DNA from 4 places in the Endozoicomonas lisbonensis genome. Region 1 is predicted to be linked to each of the others. Evidence: predicted binding sites of a transcription regulator. Region 1 holds the regulator's gene; each other region holds the start of a gene.
What was found. The regulator PhoB, encoded in region 1, activates phosphate uptake and scavenging genes when phosphate is short. The targets are predictions, from matches to a motif close to TGTCATANNNNTGTCANA.

Region 1 (4,702 bases):
AATGGTAAAGCTATTTCGGTTTGCGAAGTTTTTTTACCGGAATACAATCCAGAGCTTATGTAAGAGTACTTATAGAAAGTCTAACCTGTTAGACTGAAACCCAAGCCAGTTGCAACAATGACAATCATCATGACGTACCTTAAAAAACTGGCGGGGGACTCTTTCAACCTTCAATCTTTTTCGGCCCGCTACCCCCGCATAAAGGATTTTGTCCAGCTGTGTCGGCTGGATCGCCCTATTGGCATCTACCTCTTGTTATGGCCCACCCTTTGGGCATTGTGGATGGCAGCAGAAGGTCTGCCCAGCCTGAAAAACCTGTTAATTTTTATTGCCGGAGTGGTTCTGATGCGCAGTGCCGGCTGTGTCATCAACGATTATGCGGATCGCCACTATGACGGCAGTGTAAAAAGAACCAGCAACCGCCCTCTGGTAACGGGAAAAATCAATGAAAAAGAGGCTTTGCTTTTTTTCTCGCTTCTGGTCGCCCTGTCTTTTGTTCTGGTTCTTCTTACGAACCTTCTGACCATCATGCTTTCTCTGGGTGGACTTGCCCTTGCGGCTATTTATCCATTTGCCAAACGTTTTACTCACTTGCCTCAGGTGGTTCTGGGAGCCGCTTTTGGCTGGGCCATCCCCATGGCCTACGCCGCAGAAAGTGGAACGATAAGTCAGATTGGCTGGTTATTGTTTCTTGGTAACGTGTTCTGGACGGTAGGTTACGATACCCAGTACGCCATGGTGGATCGTGATGATGATGTGAAAATTGGTATCAAGTCGACCGCTATTTTGTTTGGTGAGCTGGACAACATCATTATCGGCGTCCTTCAATGCCTGGCTCTTGGTACATTAGTAATGGTCGGTATTCAGGCAGGTCTTGGCCTGAGTTTTTATTGTTCTCTGGTGGTTGCGGCAGGATTGTTTGTTCATCAGCAGTTACGAACGCAAAATCGGGAAAGAATGGACTGCTTTAAAGCGTTTCTCAGTAACCACTGGGTAGGAGCCGTCATTTTCTTGGGCATTGCTTTCGGTTATGTTTAAGCCTTTTTAAGCTTCCATAAGATAGAGGTGTCATCTGTTTGTAACATTTGAGCTGTGTAATGGCGCAAATGGGGATTTTATCTGGCAAAACAGGCTGCCAGGTTCCGAAACAGATGAGACAAGAAAGGTGAACAGGCATGTCAGGAAGAACAATTCTCATCGTAGACGATGAAGAACCAATCAGGGAAATGGTCTCTGTCGCTCTGGAAATGGCAGGTTATAACTGTCTGGAAGCGGCTGACGCCAAACAGGCACATGCTCATGTTATCGATCACAAACCAGACCTTATTTTGCTGGACTGGATGTTGCCGGATATCTCCGGCATTGAATTCGCACGTCGTTTAAAACGGAATGAGCTGACCTCTGAGATACCCATTGTCATGCTGACCGCAAAAGGCGAGGAAGACCATAAAATTCAGGGGCTGGAAACAGGCGCAGACGATTACATCGTCAAACCCTTCTCCCCACGGGAGCTGGCTGCGCGCCTGAAAGCCGTCTTGCGTCGTGCAGGTGGGATGGACTCCCAGAACCCGATTGTTATTAAAGGTCTTGAACTTGACCCTGTCAGTCATCGGGTCAGCATCAACGGCAACCCGGCGGAAATGGGACCCACTGAATACCGGTTGCTGCAGTTCTTTCTGACGCATCAGGAGCGGGCTTACACACGTGGGCAGTTGCTGGATCAGGTCTGGGGAGGCAATGTGTACGTGGAAGAACGAACCGTCGACGTCCATATCCGTCGGCTGCGCAAAGCTCTGGGATCAGACTATGAAGGCTTTGTACAGACGGTTCGTGGTACGGGTTACCGATTCTCGGTAAAGGTTTAAAGCTGTTTATCAACACTCGAAAAAAGATCCGGAATGACCAGTATTACCAAATCTTACATCCTGAGCCGAATGCTGTTGTTTTCAAGTATTGGCTTCTGTCTTGGCTGGCTTCTGGGCAACGCTTTTCTCGGGCTTTCTCTCGTATTGGCAGCTTATTGCCTCTGGAGTGTTAAAGAGCTGTTCCGGTTGCTGGACTGGCTGAATGCTGCCAAAGACCGCAACGAAGAACCACCTGAAAGTAAAGGCCTGTGGGGGGAGATATTCGACGGAATCTATCGCCTTCAGAAGCACCATGGACGAGCCCGCCGCAAACTCTCTACCGTTATAGATCGAATCCAGTCATCGACAGCCGCGTTAAAAGACGCGGTGGTCATGGTGGATCGTCATAACAATCTTGAATGGTGGAACATTGCGGCAGAAGAGCTGTTAGGCTTTAAGAAGCCCGACGATCAGGGGCAGCCCGTCACCAATTTGCTGCGTGATCCACGCTTTGTGGATTATTTTGAGCAGGGTCGTTATCAAAAACCGCTGCAGATTCCCTCGCCGCTCAATGATGAGTACCAGATTGAAGTGAATATCACCGTGTATGGCCGTGGCAACCGCATGATCATTGTCCGCGATGTCACCCGCCTTATGCAGCTGGAAACCATGCGTAAGGATTTTGTGGCAAACGTTTCCCATGAACTCAGAACGCCACTGACGGTGATCTCAGGCTATCTGGAAACGTTGATCGACGGTGTACACGATCATGATCTTCCACCAATATGGGGCAAGGCCATGAACCGTATGCAGGAGCAGTCACTGCGTATGCAGGGACTGGTTCAGGATCTGTTGACGCTTTCCAAACTGGAAGCCGCTGAAATCGACGAGAACAGCGCTGTCAGTCTGCTGCCGATGCTTCATGCCATTGTTGAGGATAGTAAGGCGTTAAGTGGGGAGAGCCAGCATAAGATTCACCTGGAATGCCCTGAAGACGCCGAACTGGCCGGTTGCGCTCACGAGCTGCGTAGTGCCTTCTCGAACCTGGTGTTCAATGCTGTGCGCTATACCCCGGCAGGTGGCAAGATTTATGTACGTTGGTGGCAGGACGAAGATCGTGGTCATTTAATGGTGGAAGATAATGGTATTGGTATCGATCCAATCCATATTCCCCGATTAACGGAGCGTTTTTACCGGGTTGATAAGAGCCGTAGTCATGCAACCGGTGGAACCGGTCTGGGGCTAGCCATTGTAAAGCATATTATGCTGCGTCACGGCGGTCGGATCAGTATCAGTAGTCATCCGGGCAAGGGCAGCAAGTTTGTCTGTCATTTCCCCAGGAAACGGCTGGTGGCTTTCGCAGATTGATGAGTGATCAGAAATATCAATGTTGCCCAACGTAAAAAGGGAGCTAAGGCTCCCTTTTTACTGTCAGTGATGGCTGAAAGAATTATTCAGCAACACAGTCCAGGCGTTTTTTGCCAGTGCGGTCCAGGTAAGCCTGGAAGTCGCGAGGCAGACGGCCTGTGGTAGCGCCTTCCCACTGAATGGTGTCACCAGCTTCAGTCTGGTATTCAAAAGTGTACTTCTGAATGTTACGACGCTTTTTAGGGGCTTCCAGTTCCAGAGCACCCAAATCGTCCAGGGATACGCCGCGATCATTCATAATCTGCTTGATCGCTTCAATGCTTTCAATTTTGGCCTGGCGCTTTTCATCTTCTTTATCGCGAGCTTCCAGCTTTTCAGCAAGAACGTCGTTCATGCGAGAAATGATGCGCTCCAGATCTTCGACATGAACATCTTTGAACAGGGAACGAATACGGGTTTTGCTGCTCAGGCGATGTTGAATTTCTTCAAAAACGTTCATTTAAAATGACTCCCTCATCTGACTTAATATCCGAATTATGTTTGTACGGACTTGGGTGTTAATATAAGTGTCCTTATTTATACAGCAAGGATTTAATTGATGGAAGTATTCAAGTCTATTTTACAAAATAAAAATGTAAAAATATGCAATTGAATGAATACAATATAACCTTGCTGACTTAAAAAGAAATATTTTATTTATCCCCTGAATTGCCCTCAAAGAATTGTGATGGATTCACCCCTGTTTTAAGGCTGGTTCTGGCAGGGTATAGGTTTTCAGGCTTCTGGAAAAGTCCTGCAGAACTTTGATTCCACTGCTTTCAGCTTCATGACACCACTGAATTAAGGCTTCAATGCGTTCATTTTGGTCTTTAATTTGATGCCAGATCGCCTGTAAATCTTTCTTTTTCCTGTAAATGGTATTCAAAACTTGACTGGTATCAATAATTGAATGAATTTTTTCCATGTGAGCAGGTGCCAACAGATGCTCTTCCCGTGCCAGAAGCTTTTGAGCCGATTTTAAAAGACGCTTTGTCTTTTCAGTAGCGATTTTTTGCTCATGATTGACCAGTGGCGCAATGACCTGACGACGGTACTGCGCCATTATCTGAAATCGATTATTAATAACAGCCATTACGGTATCACGATCAATATGGTTTTTATCTTTATTGCGAATAGCCAATGGCTTCGTTCTTTTGATGCTGGCCAGACCTAAAAAGCGAAACAGCCGAATCCAGAGCCAGCCTATATCAAACTCCCAGGGGCGAACCGATAGTTTGGCAGAATTTGGGTAGGTGTGGTGATTATTGTGCAATTCTTCACCACCAATCAGTATTCCCCAGGGAAATATATTGCGGGCTGCATCTCGGCATTCAAAATTGCGATAGCCTGAATGATGTCCGACACCATTAATCACACCCGCTGCAAAAAAGGGAATCCAGATCATTTGAATAGCCCAGACGGTTATACCAATAAGGCCAAACAGGGCGACA
Region 2 (4,702 bases), 720 kb from region 1:
CTTTTCAGTTGGCTCTGCAAATAAAATCATGCGCGTGATTCTATGCGCGCCGAAAAGGTTATGGTTTTAGTGCTGAGGCAGTTTATTGAGCTAACTGGTTGAATGACATAAAAAAAGTGTCAGCATTCCTGACACCTGAAGCCGCCAGAAAGTGGGGAGCCGGTTGAATGCCCTGAGCAGGTAGCGAATGCACGTACCTTCCGGTGACCGATCCTGCTTGCAACGATGGTCACAGTTCTCTAAAATTCCGGCTCTTTGTATGCTGGGCTAAGTGTGCAGGGTTCTGGTGGCTCTCGGGTTGTCAGTACTTGGTACATTTGTCCAACTCCTTGCCTTACCGCACTTTCTGCTGGCTACTGGCTAGCTGAAACGTGAGCGGGAGGCTGTTTAACCCGTAAGGAGCAAATAATGCGTCATTACGAAATTGTTTTCCTGGTTCACCCAGACCAGAGCGAGCAAGTACCAGCGATGGTAGAGCGTTACACCCGCGCTATCTCCGAAAATGGCGGTCAGGTACACCGTCTGGAAGATTGGGGCCGTCGTCAGCTGGCTTACCCAATCAACAAAATCCACAAAGCTCACTATGTTCTGATGAACATTGAGTGTGGCAACGAAGTCCTGAGCGAGCTGACTGATAACTTCCGTTACAACGATGCCGTTATCCGTAACATGGTTATCCGTCGTGACGAAGCGATCACTGAAGCTTCCATCATGATGCAGGCTGAAGAGAAGCGTGATCGTCGTGACGACCGTCGCGAAGATCGTCGTGAAGAGCGTCGTGAAGAAGCTCCAGCTGCTGAAGCTGCTCCAGCAGAAGAAGCTGCTGAATAATCATTACTCGCTTAATTTAAGGAGACGTTGTCATGGCACGTTTTTTCCGTCGCAGGAAGTTTTGCCGTTTCACCGCTGAAGGCGTGAAAGAGATCGATTACAAAGATCTGAACACCCTGAAAGCCTACATTTCTGAAACTGGTAAGATCGTACCTAGCCGTATTACCGGTACTAAGGCTCGTTACCAGCGTCAGCTGGCTACTGCTATCAAACGCGCTCGTTACGTGGCACTGCTGCCATTCACCGATCGTCACTGATATCCGGTAATTGGAACTAAGGTATAGCTAATGCGTGGACTGGCAAATTATGCAATGCGTGGCCCCGGACAGGCACTGTTTTTGGCCGTGTTGTTTGCCAGCATCCCAATGTTGTTCTGGCTCAGTTCAGCCGTTATTGCCCTGGTGATACTGCGACGCGGTATTGACCATGGTCTGAAACTGCTGATGTGGGCTCTGCTTCCGGCGATAGGCTGGGCAGCCGCTGGTCAGTTCAACGTAATAACAGGTCTGGTATCGACTACGATACTGGCCTGTACATTACGCCAGACGGTTTCCTGGCCGAAGACACTCCTGGCGCTGGTTCCGGTTGGGGGAGCAATGGCTCTTTCACTGTTCCAGCTGGCACCGCAGCAAATCGCCCTGCTCACCGAGGCAGTGATGGGTCTTCTTGTGAAGATTCTGCCGGGGCAGGGTGCAGAGAGCACGGTCGACATAGGAACTCAGCTGAAACCGTTAGTTGAGTACGGCGTGGTAGGAATGCTTGCCTGGTTTACCCTGGCAAGCAGTGTGTTGTCGCTGGTCCTGGCGCGAGCCTGGCAGTCAGCGTTATACAACCCTGGCGGGTTCGGTAAAGAGTTCCGCCAGCTGATACTGCCACCTGTTGCCAGCATTGCTTTGCTGGCCCTGACTCTGGGAGGAACAACCCTGTCACCTGTGTTGACAGCGTTGATTCCAATAGCTTCGCTGCCACTGTTTATTGCAGGTGTTGCCCTCGTTCACGGGCTGGTAAACCTGAAACAGTTGGGAAGCTTCTGGCTGGTAGGCATGTATATGTTGCTGATTTTCGTCACGCAACTGGCATACCCGGTTATTGTTTTGACAGCCTGTTTTGACAGCGTGTTTGATTTCCGCCGAAGGGCGGCAAACCGAATTGCACAGAACGGGCCAAAATAAAGGTAAGAGGTTAGCGATGGACGTTATCCTGCTTGAGAAAATCGCCAATCTGGGCGATCTGGGCGACAAGGTAACCGTTAAAGCTGGTTACGGTCGTAACTTCCTGATCCCATTCAGCAAAGCTGTTCCAGCTACTAAAGACAACGTAGCTGCTTTCGAAGCTCGTCGTGCTGAACTGGAAAAAGCAGCTTCCGAGAAGCTGGTTGGTGCTGAGAAGCGCGCTGCTGAAATGGCAGAAATCGAACTGACCCTGACTGCTAAGGCAGGCGACGAAGGTAAGCTGTTCGGTTCTATCGGTCCTCGCGACCTGGCTGAAGCCATCACCTCTGCTGGTGTTGCTGTAGCCAAGAGCGAAATCCGTATGCCAGAAGGTCCTATTCGCGCAACTGGCGAATACGACGTGGCTATCCAGCTGCACACTGACGTTGCTGCTGCTATCAAGGTATTCATTGAAGCTGAGTAATTTCAGACTCAATACGCCCTGATGAAAAATGCCCGCAGGTTTCTGCGGGCATTTTTTTTGCCTGGTAAAAATGAGGGGTTAATTAAAATATTTCTTTCATTTATTAGTCACCTGTCTGACACATTGCTGCCGTTTAATTAACCCGACCCACTACAGCCTGATCTGAATAATAAGAACCTCAAACCAACTCTTCATACAAAAAAATAATAGCTATAAACACAATAAGGGTGAAAAACAATGAGCCGGGAAACCTCTGATCCAACGATTTATAACAACAGCAAGAACCGACCAATGTCAGCGGTGCTGGATACTGAGCTGAGCCGGCGTGGTATTTTGCGTGGTGGAATCGGTCTGGCGGCACTGGGCTTTTTATCGGGTATGGGGCTGGCAGGCTGTGAGCTGAATTCTTCCAATTCCTCAGATGCCGATGATGTGACACCCGAACCCGAATTAAAGCTGGGCTTTGAATCCATCCCCGGTGCCAGGCTGAACGCAGTGGCGGTTGCTGCTGGTTACAGCGCACAGGTTCTGGCTCCGTGGGGAACACCGTTAAACAGTCAGGCGAATTCCTGGAAAGACGACGGAAGTAATACGTCACAAGACCAGCTGAACGCAGTGGGCATGCATCATGATGGCATGCACTTTTTTCCACTGAACGGTAGCGATACAGAAGGTTTGCTGTGTATTAACCATGAATATATTGACCAGAGTGCGTTGCATCCTGCCGGTGCTACAGAGGTCGCAGGTAAACGTCCGGCCGAAGAAGTTCGTAAGGAAATCAATGCTCACGGTGTTTCAGTGGTGCATATCAGACGGGTAGACGGCGTCTGGGATGTAGTGACGGACAGTTCTTATAATCGTCGAATCACCTCTGCGACTGAAATGGATGTAACCGGACCGGTTGCAGGCAGTGGTTTGCTGGTCACTAAATACACGACAGGCCGGGGCGTTGAGAATATTGCCAGAGGCACCAATAACAACTGTGGTAACGGTTATACGCCCTGGGGAACCTATCTTACCTGTGAAGAGAACTGGCCTTTTATCTTTGTGAATAGTGGCACACAGGACGCAGGTCAGGTAAGAATGGGCATTCCGGCATCAGGTACTCGTTATAGCTGGGAGACAGCTGAAGACGGTTTATACGACGAGTTTACCCAGTTCAATGTAACGCCTTCAGGTACCGATGCCACACAAGACTTCCGCAACGAAGCCAATGGCCATGGTTATGTTGTCGAAATTGATCCTTACAACCCTGCTTCCCGTGCCGTTAAGCGCACAGCTCTTGGGCGTTTCCGCCACGAGGACGTCACTTTTGGCAAGCTGGAAACAGGGAAGCCCGTGGTTTTTTACACCGGACATGACGGACGCTTCGAGTATATCTATAAGTATGTGTCGACTAAGCTGTGGAACCCTGCTGATGCCAGCCGGATTGACCGGCTCAGTGTTGGCTCAGAATATATGGACGATGGTATTTTGTTCGTTGCCCGGTTTAATGAAGAGGGTAAAGGTGAATGGATTCCTTTGCTGGAAAGCACGGTAACGACGTCGGGACAGACTCTGGGAGAAGTGGTTGGTTCTCAGGCAGAAATTATTCTTAACTGTCCATGGGCAGGGGATGCTGTTGGGGCAACGCCAATGGATCGCCCGGAATGGACAGCAGTGGACCCTGATACCGGCCTGGTTTATGTCACTTTGACGAATAACACCAGTCGTACAGAAGTTAATGCGGCAAACCCGAGAACCAACAACAAATTTGGTCATATCATTCGCTGGCAGGAAGGTGCAGCAGCGACAGAGTTTGCCTGGGATTTCTTTGTCTTTGGATCGCCAGCCAGTGGCGACAGTGCAACCAATCTGTCAGGTTTAACGGAACGGAATGAATTTGCCAGCCCGGACGGTTTGATCTTTGATAGTCGCGGTATCCTCTGGGTTCAGACCGACAACGGTGCTGATGAAGTAACAGAAAACACTAACGACCAGATGCTGGCTGTGATTCCATCCAGGCTCGGTAGTGCCGACTCCGGCGAGCCTGTGGTTGATGGTGGTAATCAGGATCAACTGCGGCGGTTTTTTGTTGGTCCTAATGGTTGTGAAGTGACCGGCCTTGCCTTCACAGGGGACAATAAAAACTTCTTTGTTAATATTCAGCATCCGTCAAACTGGCCTTACAGCAGAAATGCTGCTGAAGAGACACCTGTCGGGGTCTCTGTAAGACCAAGAGCGTCAACTGTGGTTA
Region 3 (4,702 bases), 460 kb from region 1:
AATGAGGTCTGGCTGCTTTCATCAAACTGTTTAATCTCCTCATCGGTTAACGCTGGCGCTGATTCAGGCTTCAGCCATGCCACCACCATGACGTACACAGAGTAAGCCAGCACCAGCAGTAACCCCGGAATCAACGCTCCCACAAACAGGTCGCCAACCGATACGGTTTTGGGAGAGAAAATTCCCATATTCAGCTGAGCCTGCTGATAAGCGGTGGACAACACGTCACCTAACAAAACCAGTGCGATGGAAGGAGGGATAATCTGTCCAAGGCTGCCTGTTGCACAGATAGTGCCGGTCGCCAGCTGGGCAGAATAGCCTCTGCGCAGCATGGTCGGTAGCGATAACAGCCCCATGGTGACCACTGTGGCACCGACAATACCGGTACTGGCTGCTAACAACATACCCACCACTGTTACGGAAAGCCCCAGCCCCCCACGCAGCTGACCAAAGAGCCGGGCCATGCTTTCCAGCAGGTTTTCTGCGACTCTGGATTTTTCCAGCATGACACCCATAAAAACAAACAGTGGAACCGCCAGTAACGTCTGGTTGCCAATAATTCCAAATAAACGACTGGGTAAGGCTGTCAGGAAAGAGCCGTCAAAGTATCCTGTCAGTGTACCGATGGCTGCGAAAATCAGGGCGGTTCCTGCCAGGGAAAAAGCGACCGGATAGCCAATCATCAGCACAGCGCAGACACAGGCGAACATAATCAGGGGGATAAACTCAGCCATGCTGCACCTCCTGAACATCAGCCAGTAGCATTAACGAGCGGAGGAGTTCAGCAATGCCCTGTAAAAACAGGGTGAAGGCCAGACACAGGATCAGGCTTTTCAGCAGGAAAACAGCGGGCAAGCCTCCCGGGTCCGTGGAGGTTTCCATAATGCTCCAGGACTGCATGACGTATTCCCAGCTCATAAACCCAATGAACAGGCAAACAGGAATGAGCAGAAATAGCGTACCCATACTGTTCACCAGGGCCTGACCTTTTGGCGACATGCGCCGGTAAAATACATCAACTCTGACGTGTTCCTGGTGTTTAAGGGTGTAACCACTGGCTCCCAGAAAGATCAGCGCATGGAAGTACATGGCAGTTTCCTGCAGGGCAATAGAGCCAACATTAAGAAAGTAACGCAGCAAAACAACAAGACAGACAGATAAAACCAGTAAGAGGTTAAACCAACTGATCAGCTGACCGGTTTTTTCCGTCAACTGATCGATCCCGGCTACAACTCTGTGCAGCATAATCCAGCCGGATTTCATGAGATGCCCCTGATTTATTATTGTTATTGTGGCTTTACCATGACCGTTAGATGGTAAAGTCTTGAAAATTACATTTCTGTCGTTATCTGAATACTGTAATTTTTGCCATTGATTATACCCAGTCACCACCTGAATCTGCAAAACGATGCACAGGTTTGTTAGCTATTGACGGTTCGTTTTTCTGCAGGTCACAATATTGTCATATTCCCTCCCTATGATTTCAGCCATCAGACAATCTTATTTCCATGAACATTTGTCCATGCCTGCAGTGCAGACGAATTCGTTCATGACTGTTGGGTCTGTATCGTCTCTATCGCGGAATGGAACCGCAGCGAATAACAAGAACCCTCTTAGGAGAGACTATCAATGAAACTGAAAGCGCTCATCACTGCTGTGGCTCTGGTAACAGGAGTTGCAGGAATGCAGACCGCAGTGGCCAGCCAGATCGACGCCGATATGCCGGTCTATAAAAAATCCAGTGGCGTATCCGGAAACCTGTCCAGCGTTGGTTCCGACACTCTGGCCAACCTGATGACCCTCTGGGCTGAAGACTTCAAACGCGAATACCCGAACGTCAACGTACAGATTCAGGCTGCCGGTTCTTCGACTGCGCCTCCTGCCCTGACGGAAGGCACTTCCAACATTGGCCCCATGAGCCGCAAGATGAAGGATAAAGAGCTGGAGGCTTTTGAAAAGCGTTACGGTTACAAGCCTACGCCGGTTCCTGTAGCGATTGATGCCCTGGCCGTCTTTGTTAACAAGGACAACCCCATCAAGGGGCTGACCATGGCGCAGGTGGACGCTATCTTCTCCACAACCCGCCGGTGTGGTGGCGACCAGAACATCACCACCTGGGGACAGACAGGTCTGGAAGGTTCCTGGAAAAATCGTTCTATCCAGCTTTACGGACGCAACTCTGTATCCGGAACCTATGGGTACTTCAAGAAAGTGGCACTGTGTAAAGGTGATTTCCGCAACAATGTCAACGAACAGCCCGGTTCGGCATCTGTCGTGCAGTCAGTTTCAGCCTCCATCAACGGACTTGGTTATTCGGGCATCGGTTACAAGACGTCCAGCGTCCGTACTGTGCCTCTGGCGAAGAAAGACGGTGGTGAATTTGTTGATGCAACGCCAGCTAATGCCGTAAACAGCAGTTACCCTCTGGCCCGCTTCCTGTATGTTTACGTGAACAAGCAGCCAAACAGGGCGTTACCTCCGCTGGAGCGTGAATTCCTGAAGATGGTTCTGTCCCGTCAGGGACAGGAAGTAGTGGTTAAGGATGGTTATATTCCACTGCCAACCACTGTCGTTGAAAAATACCTGAGTGAGCTGGAACTCTGATCACTCCAGTTTGCTGAGATAAAAAAAGTCCCCGCATGCCTGAGGCAGTGCGGGGACTTTTTTATTCAGTGTTTTTACAGCACCATTGCCGCAATCCAGCCAAAGATAATCATTGGCAGGTTGTAGTGCAGGAAGGTCGGAAGAACAGAGTCGCGAATGTGGTCGTGCTGTCCATCAGCATTCAGACCTGCTGTTGGGCCAATGGTGGAGTCAGACGCCGGAGAGCCCGCATCACCCAGACCACCTGCAGTACCTACCAGTGCAGCAGTTGCCAGTGGCGAAAAGCCCAGCGCCATAGCCAGAGGGACGTACAGGGTAGCGATGATAGGCACTGTGGAGAAGGAGGAGCCGATACCCATGGTGATCAGCAGACCAACCAGCAGCATCATAAAGGCCGCCAGCGGCTGACTCCCGCCCACAAGATTTTCAACCATGTTCACCAGAACCGGAATGTCACCGGTGGTACGCAATACTTCGGCAAAACCGGCTGCGGAGATCATGATAAAACCACAGGCGGCCATCATCCGCAGACCCTGGGCAAACACGTCATCCGCTTCACGCCAGCACACAACCCGGCCCAGAATCATAATGATGAAGCCGGTAGCGGCACCCAGAGCCATGGAGCCTGTACTGAGTTGAATGCCCAGTGCTGAAGCAACGGCCAGTACGACAGAAACGACACTTGCCTTGTTCAGGGTCACCTCTTCGTCCTGAACCAGCTGGCTTTGTTCAACGTGATAGGAGCGAGGTTTACGATAGCTGACAAACAGCGCAAACAGCAGGCCCAGGAACATACCACTCACTGGGATCATCATGGCAGAAGGCATCAGACTCAGGTCGATATCCAGGCCGTTTTTCTGCAGATTGCCACCCAGAATCTGCATCAGGTAGATATTACCGAAGCCAACGGGTACAAGCATGTAAGTGGCTGTCAAACCAAACGTCAGGAGACAGGCAATCTGACGACGGTCGATGTTCATCGCACTAAAGGCAGACAGCAACGGTGGAATCAGTACCGGAATAAAGGCAATGTGGACAGGCACAAGGTTCTGGGAGGCAAACGCCATCAGAAGAACCATGACGAACACGCCATACTTCAGTGAATTTCTGCCATTTGTCCTGGCGTCACTTTTCACTTTTTTGATAATCTTGCCTGCCATCCACTCGGGTACGCCAGAGCGTGAAATGGCAACGGCAAAAGCACCTAGCATGGCGTAGCTCAGGGCAATGCCAGCACCGCCGCCAAGGCCTTCAGAAAAAGCGGTTATGGTTTCGTGGATATCCAGTCCACCGGACAGTCCACCTGTGAGGGCTCCCAGAAACAGGGCTAACACAACGTTTACGCGCATTAAACTCAGCGCAAGCATTACTGTAACAGCCAGAATTACTGCGTTCATCGAATTTCCTGATTGTCATTTCCAGCTAACTGAATGTTTGTTTATATTATTTATTGCAGTCAGCTTTTACTTAACCACTATCCAATATGGACTAATTTTGTGGCGTTGAATGTTTTAAAGAATGTTGTAACGCAAGGTTTCCCGAAGGGAATCAATGATGGGAGTGATGATGTCGGTGGGAGTGCAGAGAGGTAAGAGCGACAGACATTGCATCAGCGCTGGTATTTAAGCAGGAAAGATATTCCTGATAATATTGCCCACTTTGTGAGCTTAATTGTTTTATTAGCATGGCTTTTATTAACATGAAAAGTCTCGATTAATGTACTGCGTCCTTAGCGCGAGTTACTTAAAATACTGATTTTTCCAATTCTGTGCAAACCTAATATTCGCACCGGTTAAAGTTTGGGCGAATTCAGAATGTTTTGACAATTGGCAACGTGGCTGATCGCTTATTTTCCGGTTGTAACATTTTTGTAATACATTCGTTTTATTGTACGCTCATTAATCCGTGCGACCAGAGCCATGTACCAAAAAATGATAGAAAACAGCCCTGGTGTCGACTTCAACACCCCGGCCCTTAGACGGAAGCGCTCTTTGCGTTTTCTAAAAGACAATTTTGCCCGATGGGCAGTTGCTGTAGGTGGGCTTGGGGTTATTGCCGCCATAACCCTTATATTTTTCTACCTTGTTTACGAAGTAGC
Region 4 (4,702 bases), 190 kb from region 1:
TCTCTTTCAGCAAGCTATAAAAACGACGGAAGTTGTAATCTTCATGCTCCGGAGAATAGAAAGAAGTGATAAACGGAGAGTGCATGTCTTTTTCCAGCAAGCACTTAAAGCCAAGCTCTTCCATCCCCTGCACCAGTCGGTTCTGGTTTTTTCGGTAACGTTCATAGCGGGCTTCAACTCCGCCTTCCTGCAACAGTTCCTGCAAAGCCTGAGCGAAAGCCCGCACCGTATGAGTCGGTGAAGTAAACCGCCACTTGCCGCTGTTCACTTCCATACAGTCCCACTGAGCATACAAATCCAGAGACAGGGAACGAGCCTGCCCTTTGCATTGCTTAAGCTGTTCCTCACGGGCAATCACAAAACCAAAGCCCGGCACGCCCTGAATACATTTGTTGGCAGAGCTGATGAGATAATCAATACCCAGTTCAGCAACATCCATCGGCACACCACCAAAGCTGCTCATGGCGTCAATAATAACAATGCGCTTGTGTCGTTTAACGACCTGAACCACTTCTTCAACCGGATTGAGCATGCCGGTGGTCGTTTCACAATGCACCATGGCAACATGGGTAATGGATGGGTCACTGGTCAGTAATTCATCAATAACAGCCGCAGACGGCAACTGGGTTTCACCACAATCGAGAACCGTGTGACTGATATTCAGATAGTCCGCAATCTCGGCAATTCGGGCGCCATAAGCACCATTATTCACCACCAGTAAACGACCATCATCGCCAATGGCTGTACCAATCGTAGCTTCTACGGACGCAGTACCACTCCCCTGCATCAATACCGATGTGTAGCCCGGATCTTTGGTCGCCAGCTCAACCAGCTGTGTCCGAATCTTCTGAACCACATCCAGATTGTAATCATCATCCCAGGTACACCAGTCGCGTAACATGGCTTCACGAACGGTTCGGGAAGTCGACAGAGGTCCGGGGGTTAACAACAGATAAGGGTTTTCCAGGTCGGTTGTGATCGCCACAGCCTGTTCCTCACAGATTGACTTGTTTATAGAATGATTGGTTATGGTATAGACCAAGTATTTAAAATAATGAAATTGTGCGGTTTGTCTGTAAACCCGGTTAAGCCAATCTTCACAAAAAGTTCATAATTCAACGGATCGTTTTCGAAATACTCCCAGCCATACATCTGTAGCATAACTGTCACACTGTTATGCCTAAAATGGTCTATACCAGAAAACAATAACTGGGTTACTATGATGCCTCTTTCTTCTTGCCCGACTGGACCAGCCGGCTGGAATAGGCTGATTTTTACTCAATTTCAGGTATATTATTTGTCCGGGGTTTATCCCCGAACATCGAACTAACAGCGAGACGTGAACGATGGGCCAGGGAAGAAACCAGTACCAGATCATTCGATCCGCCCTGTGCGAACAGATAGAAAGCGGCGCTCTGCCAGCAGGCACCAAGCTCCCCCCGGAACGGCAACTGAGCGAAAGCTTTGGTACCACCCGTGTAACTCTTCGGGAAGCGTTGTCATCACTGGAAGCCGATGGCATGGTGTATCGTGAAGACCGCCGTGGCTGGTTTGTCTCTCCCGAGCGTATTGTTTACGACCCAACCGTAAACACCAACTTCCACACCATGGTTAAAGGTCAGGGCAGAATGCCTGAAACCCGTTTAATCAGTGCCGCTCTGGTACCAGCCACAACGAAAATACAAAAGCTTCTGCAACTCCCTCCGCTAACACCGGTTTATCGTGTCCAGCGTCTGCGCCTGGTTGATCAGCGAACAGTGTTGTATGTTGAGAATTACATTAATCCGGAGTATTTCCCGGGTTTACTGGATCAGGATTTACAGCAGCCACTGTCAGATATTTACCGTACTCACTACAGCACCCGCTACAGTAAAGTAAACTTTCGACTGTACCCTGTCGGCATTCATGACGAAGCCGCTACCCATCTGAAGGTAACTTCCGGCAGTTCAGGTTTACTGGTTACCCGGATCAATCACGACAAGAAAAAACGCCTCATTGATTGTGACTTTGAGTACTGGCGACAGGACGCCATTGTAATCACCGCCCAGGCCCGGAAGTAGGTCATTCAGTGCTGCTCAATACAAATAGAATCATGCTCTTTTAATTTTCTTTCTGGGAAACCTTAATATTTCAGGGATGAAGTATTAAGTCAGAACCATTGCTCTGAAAATCAATAATGAACTGAATATGAACGAAACATACTTTGCAATGAACTGAGTATGAACGAAACATACTTCGCTATGCCGCCTCCAAATATTCATTTCTATAGTCCTTTTGCTTAGTAATAATTAACCTCTGTAATTGGAGTCAGATAATGATTCGGAATCTTTTTGTCTTTTCCGTCTGGCGCATATTATTCAACCTTTGCAAATGGACATCAGGTCAGGTTTGGTCTGATAAAATCAACTCCCACTGCTTAATAATAATGGTGCTTGTATTATTTCTTTCACCTCCCGCTTTATCGTCTCCGGTTTTAGGACGTGATACTGGCTATCATCAGGAAGGGATGGTTATTGGTCAACTGAGCAGGGTCGAAATATCAGGTTTTTTTATTAAACCTGTAGTTATAAATTTTTTACTGGGTGGCGGTATATCACTCGATCGATTCTACCCAACCAAACAGTTTCAGTTTTCTGTTAAGGACAAACTGAATCCGATATACAACAAACTGGTTAATACGCCACCCAATAAACAAGTGATCCTTCATTATGTCAGCCCCATTCCGCTCTCAGCCCCTTACATGTGGCTTTTTTATGGAGCAAGTGCTTTTGCTACCGATGTGTCCGATGTGTCCAACTTCACACAAAGCGACTCTTTTAACAGCTATGGCAATTTCTACAAAGATGAAAGTTACATCGGATTTGGCAGTTATGGCGTTAGTGTTCGCTCGGGAAAATTTGTCAGGGTATTTCGATGGGGATCATTCGGATCAAAGCTTTGCACTGCGGATTTACACGAAGGGGGAGAGAAAATTGAGAAGAAGTATGTTTACGATCGGGTATACACTGGTTCAGATCAGAAAGGACAACCACAATACAGAACGAAGACAAGAACTATCCATGAAAAAAAGCCCAATATAAATCATCTGAATATATACACGGAAGAAGGATGCAAGTTTGCGGAAGACGCCCTTGCGGCTAACCAGAATGTCACGGTCGAGGTGTCTACGAAATACTTTCCATTACAGGACTGGTATCCGGATACAATACACAGCATACGCACAGTGAATGGCGCAAATACGCCTCTGAGGATTCCGAATCAGGATCAGGATCACCTGGACCTTCCGGGATTACCCTGGTAATACCTCACATCAAAACCATTAACCCGGGGTTTACGCATTCGCTAGTATTTCCACACCCTGTTTTTCCGTCTACTCTTTCACACTCCTATTCAATTTCCGGCAAAATTAACAGCACTGAAATGCAAGTGTCACATTTCGGTCATATTCCTTCCCTAAGATCAATATCAAAATCTGGTCTGTACCAGTTGGCTGTAAGTACTTGAAGTTTTTAAAGCATTCGATCTGAGGAAAACCTCCAATGAAAAAGTCTCTGACCGCTCTGGCTCTTGCAGCCACCTCGCTGATCAGCTCTGCTGTACTCGCTGCAAAGCCTGTTGAACTGACCGTCTACACCGCATTCGAAACTGACCTGCTGGCACGCTACAAAAACGCCTTTGAAAAAGAAAACCCGGACATCAGTATTCGCTGGGTACGTGACTCTACCGGTATCATGACTGCGAAACTGCTGGCAGAAAAAGACAACAATCGTGCCGATGTGGTCTGGGGGCTGGCAGGTTCCAGCATGGCGCTGCTGAAAAACGAAGGAGTGCTGGCTGCTTACACACCAAAAGGGCTAAATGACATCAAAGCCGAACTGAACGACCCGGAAGCGAATCAGGCGTGGTTCGGAAACCAGGCATTCTTCAATGCTGTCTGCTTTAACGAAGCGGTTGCCAAAGCCCAGAACCTGCCAAAACCAACATCCTGGGAAGACCTGCTGGACCCGGTTTATCAGGGCAAGATATCCATGCCTAACCCGGCTTCATCCGGCACCGGTTACATGCAGGTATCGGCCTGGCTGCAAAGCAAAGGTGAAGAGCAGGGCTGGAATTACATGACCAGACTGCACAACAACATTGCCCAGTATACCCATTCCGGTTCCAAGCCCTGCGTTCAGGCTGCCATGGGTGAAGTGGCGATTGGTATTTCCCAGGCGATTCGTGGCGCTCAGCTGAAATCCCAGGGGGCCCCCCTGGATCTGATTCTGCCAGAAGGTGGTATTGGCTGGGACGTAGAATCGGTAGGTCTGGTCAGCGGCACTTCAAATAAAGAGGCTGCACAGCGTCTGGTTGACTGGTCCCTGACGCTTCAGGCTAACCAGCAGTACGTTGAAGCTTATGCCGTGGTGGGACACAAGGAAGTCTCCAAAGACGTTCCAAACTACCCGGATGTTGAAAGCTCTATGGTCAGTATGGACTTCAACGCCATGGCAACAGGTCGTAACAAGGTTCTGAAAGAGTGGTCCGAACGCTTCGACTACAAGTCTGAACCAAAATCCTGATCGTTTGATGAAAGGCTGGCCCCCGCTGTCTCGGGGGCTTATACCAATTCCGCCTTCTAAATATGACCATGAGCAAGTTATTTTGGACTGCTGGGCAAGACGGAATGACGAGTAATAGCTAGCTATTGCGAGGAATTCCA

Region 2: the regulator PhoB is predicted to act here: its motif matches at 2,561-2,578, upstream of V5J35_RS14275 (PhoX family protein).
Region 3: the regulator PhoB is predicted to act here: its motif matches at 1,450-1,467, upstream of V5J35_RS13295 (PstS family phosphate ABC transporter substrate-binding protein).
Region 4: the regulator PhoB is predicted to act here: its motif matches at 3,428-3,445, upstream of V5J35_RS10250 (putative 2-aminoethylphosphonate ABC transporter substrate-binding protein).

Annotation. Positions count from the first base shown of each region.
Region 1 covers NZ_JBEWTB010000002.1:2,238,620-2,243,321, forward strand. The annotation lists gene V5J35_RS11175 (chorismate--pyruvate lyase family protein) at 1-63, shown strand, start outside; gene ubiA (4-hydroxybenzoate octaprenyltransferase) at 130-1,038, shown strand; gene phoB (phosphate regulon transcriptional regulator PhoB) at 1,176-1,865, shown strand; gene phoR (phosphate regulon sensor histidine kinase PhoR) at 1,899-3,212, shown strand; gene V5J35_RS11195 (H-NS family histone-like protein) at 3,295-3,711, opposite strand; gene V5J35_RS11200 (DesA family fatty acid desaturase) at 3,946-4,702, opposite strand, start outside.
Region 2 covers NZ_JBEWTB010000002.1:2,961,496-2,966,197, forward strand. The annotation lists gene rpsF (30S ribosomal protein S6) at 409-831, shown strand; gene rpsR (30S ribosomal protein S18) at 864-1,088, shown strand; gene V5J35_RS14265 (YybS family protein) at 1,119-2,003, shown strand; gene rplI (50S ribosomal protein L9) at 2,020-2,466, shown strand; gene V5J35_RS14275 (PhoX family protein) at 2,704-4,702, shown strand, end outside.
Region 3 covers NZ_JBEWTB010000002.1:2,702,236-2,706,937, forward strand. The annotation lists gene V5J35_RS13285 (TRAP transporter large permease) at 1-734, opposite strand, end outside; gene V5J35_RS13290 (TRAP transporter small permease subunit) at 727-1,263, opposite strand; gene V5J35_RS13295 (PstS family phosphate ABC transporter substrate-binding protein) at 1,630-2,604, shown strand; gene V5J35_RS13300 (Na+/H+ antiporter family protein) at 2,679-4,001, opposite strand; gene V5J35_RS13305 (ABC transporter permease subunit) at 4,536-4,702, shown strand, end outside.
Region 4 covers NZ_JBEWTB010000002.1:2,047,451-2,052,152, forward strand. The annotation lists gene phnW (2-aminoethylphosphonate--pyruvate transaminase) at 1-985, opposite strand, end outside; gene V5J35_RS10240 (UTRA domain-containing protein) at 1,347-2,060, shown strand; gene V5J35_RS10245 (hypothetical protein) at 2,507-3,301, shown strand; gene V5J35_RS10250 (putative 2-aminoethylphosphonate ABC transporter substrate-binding protein) at 3,540-4,562, shown strand.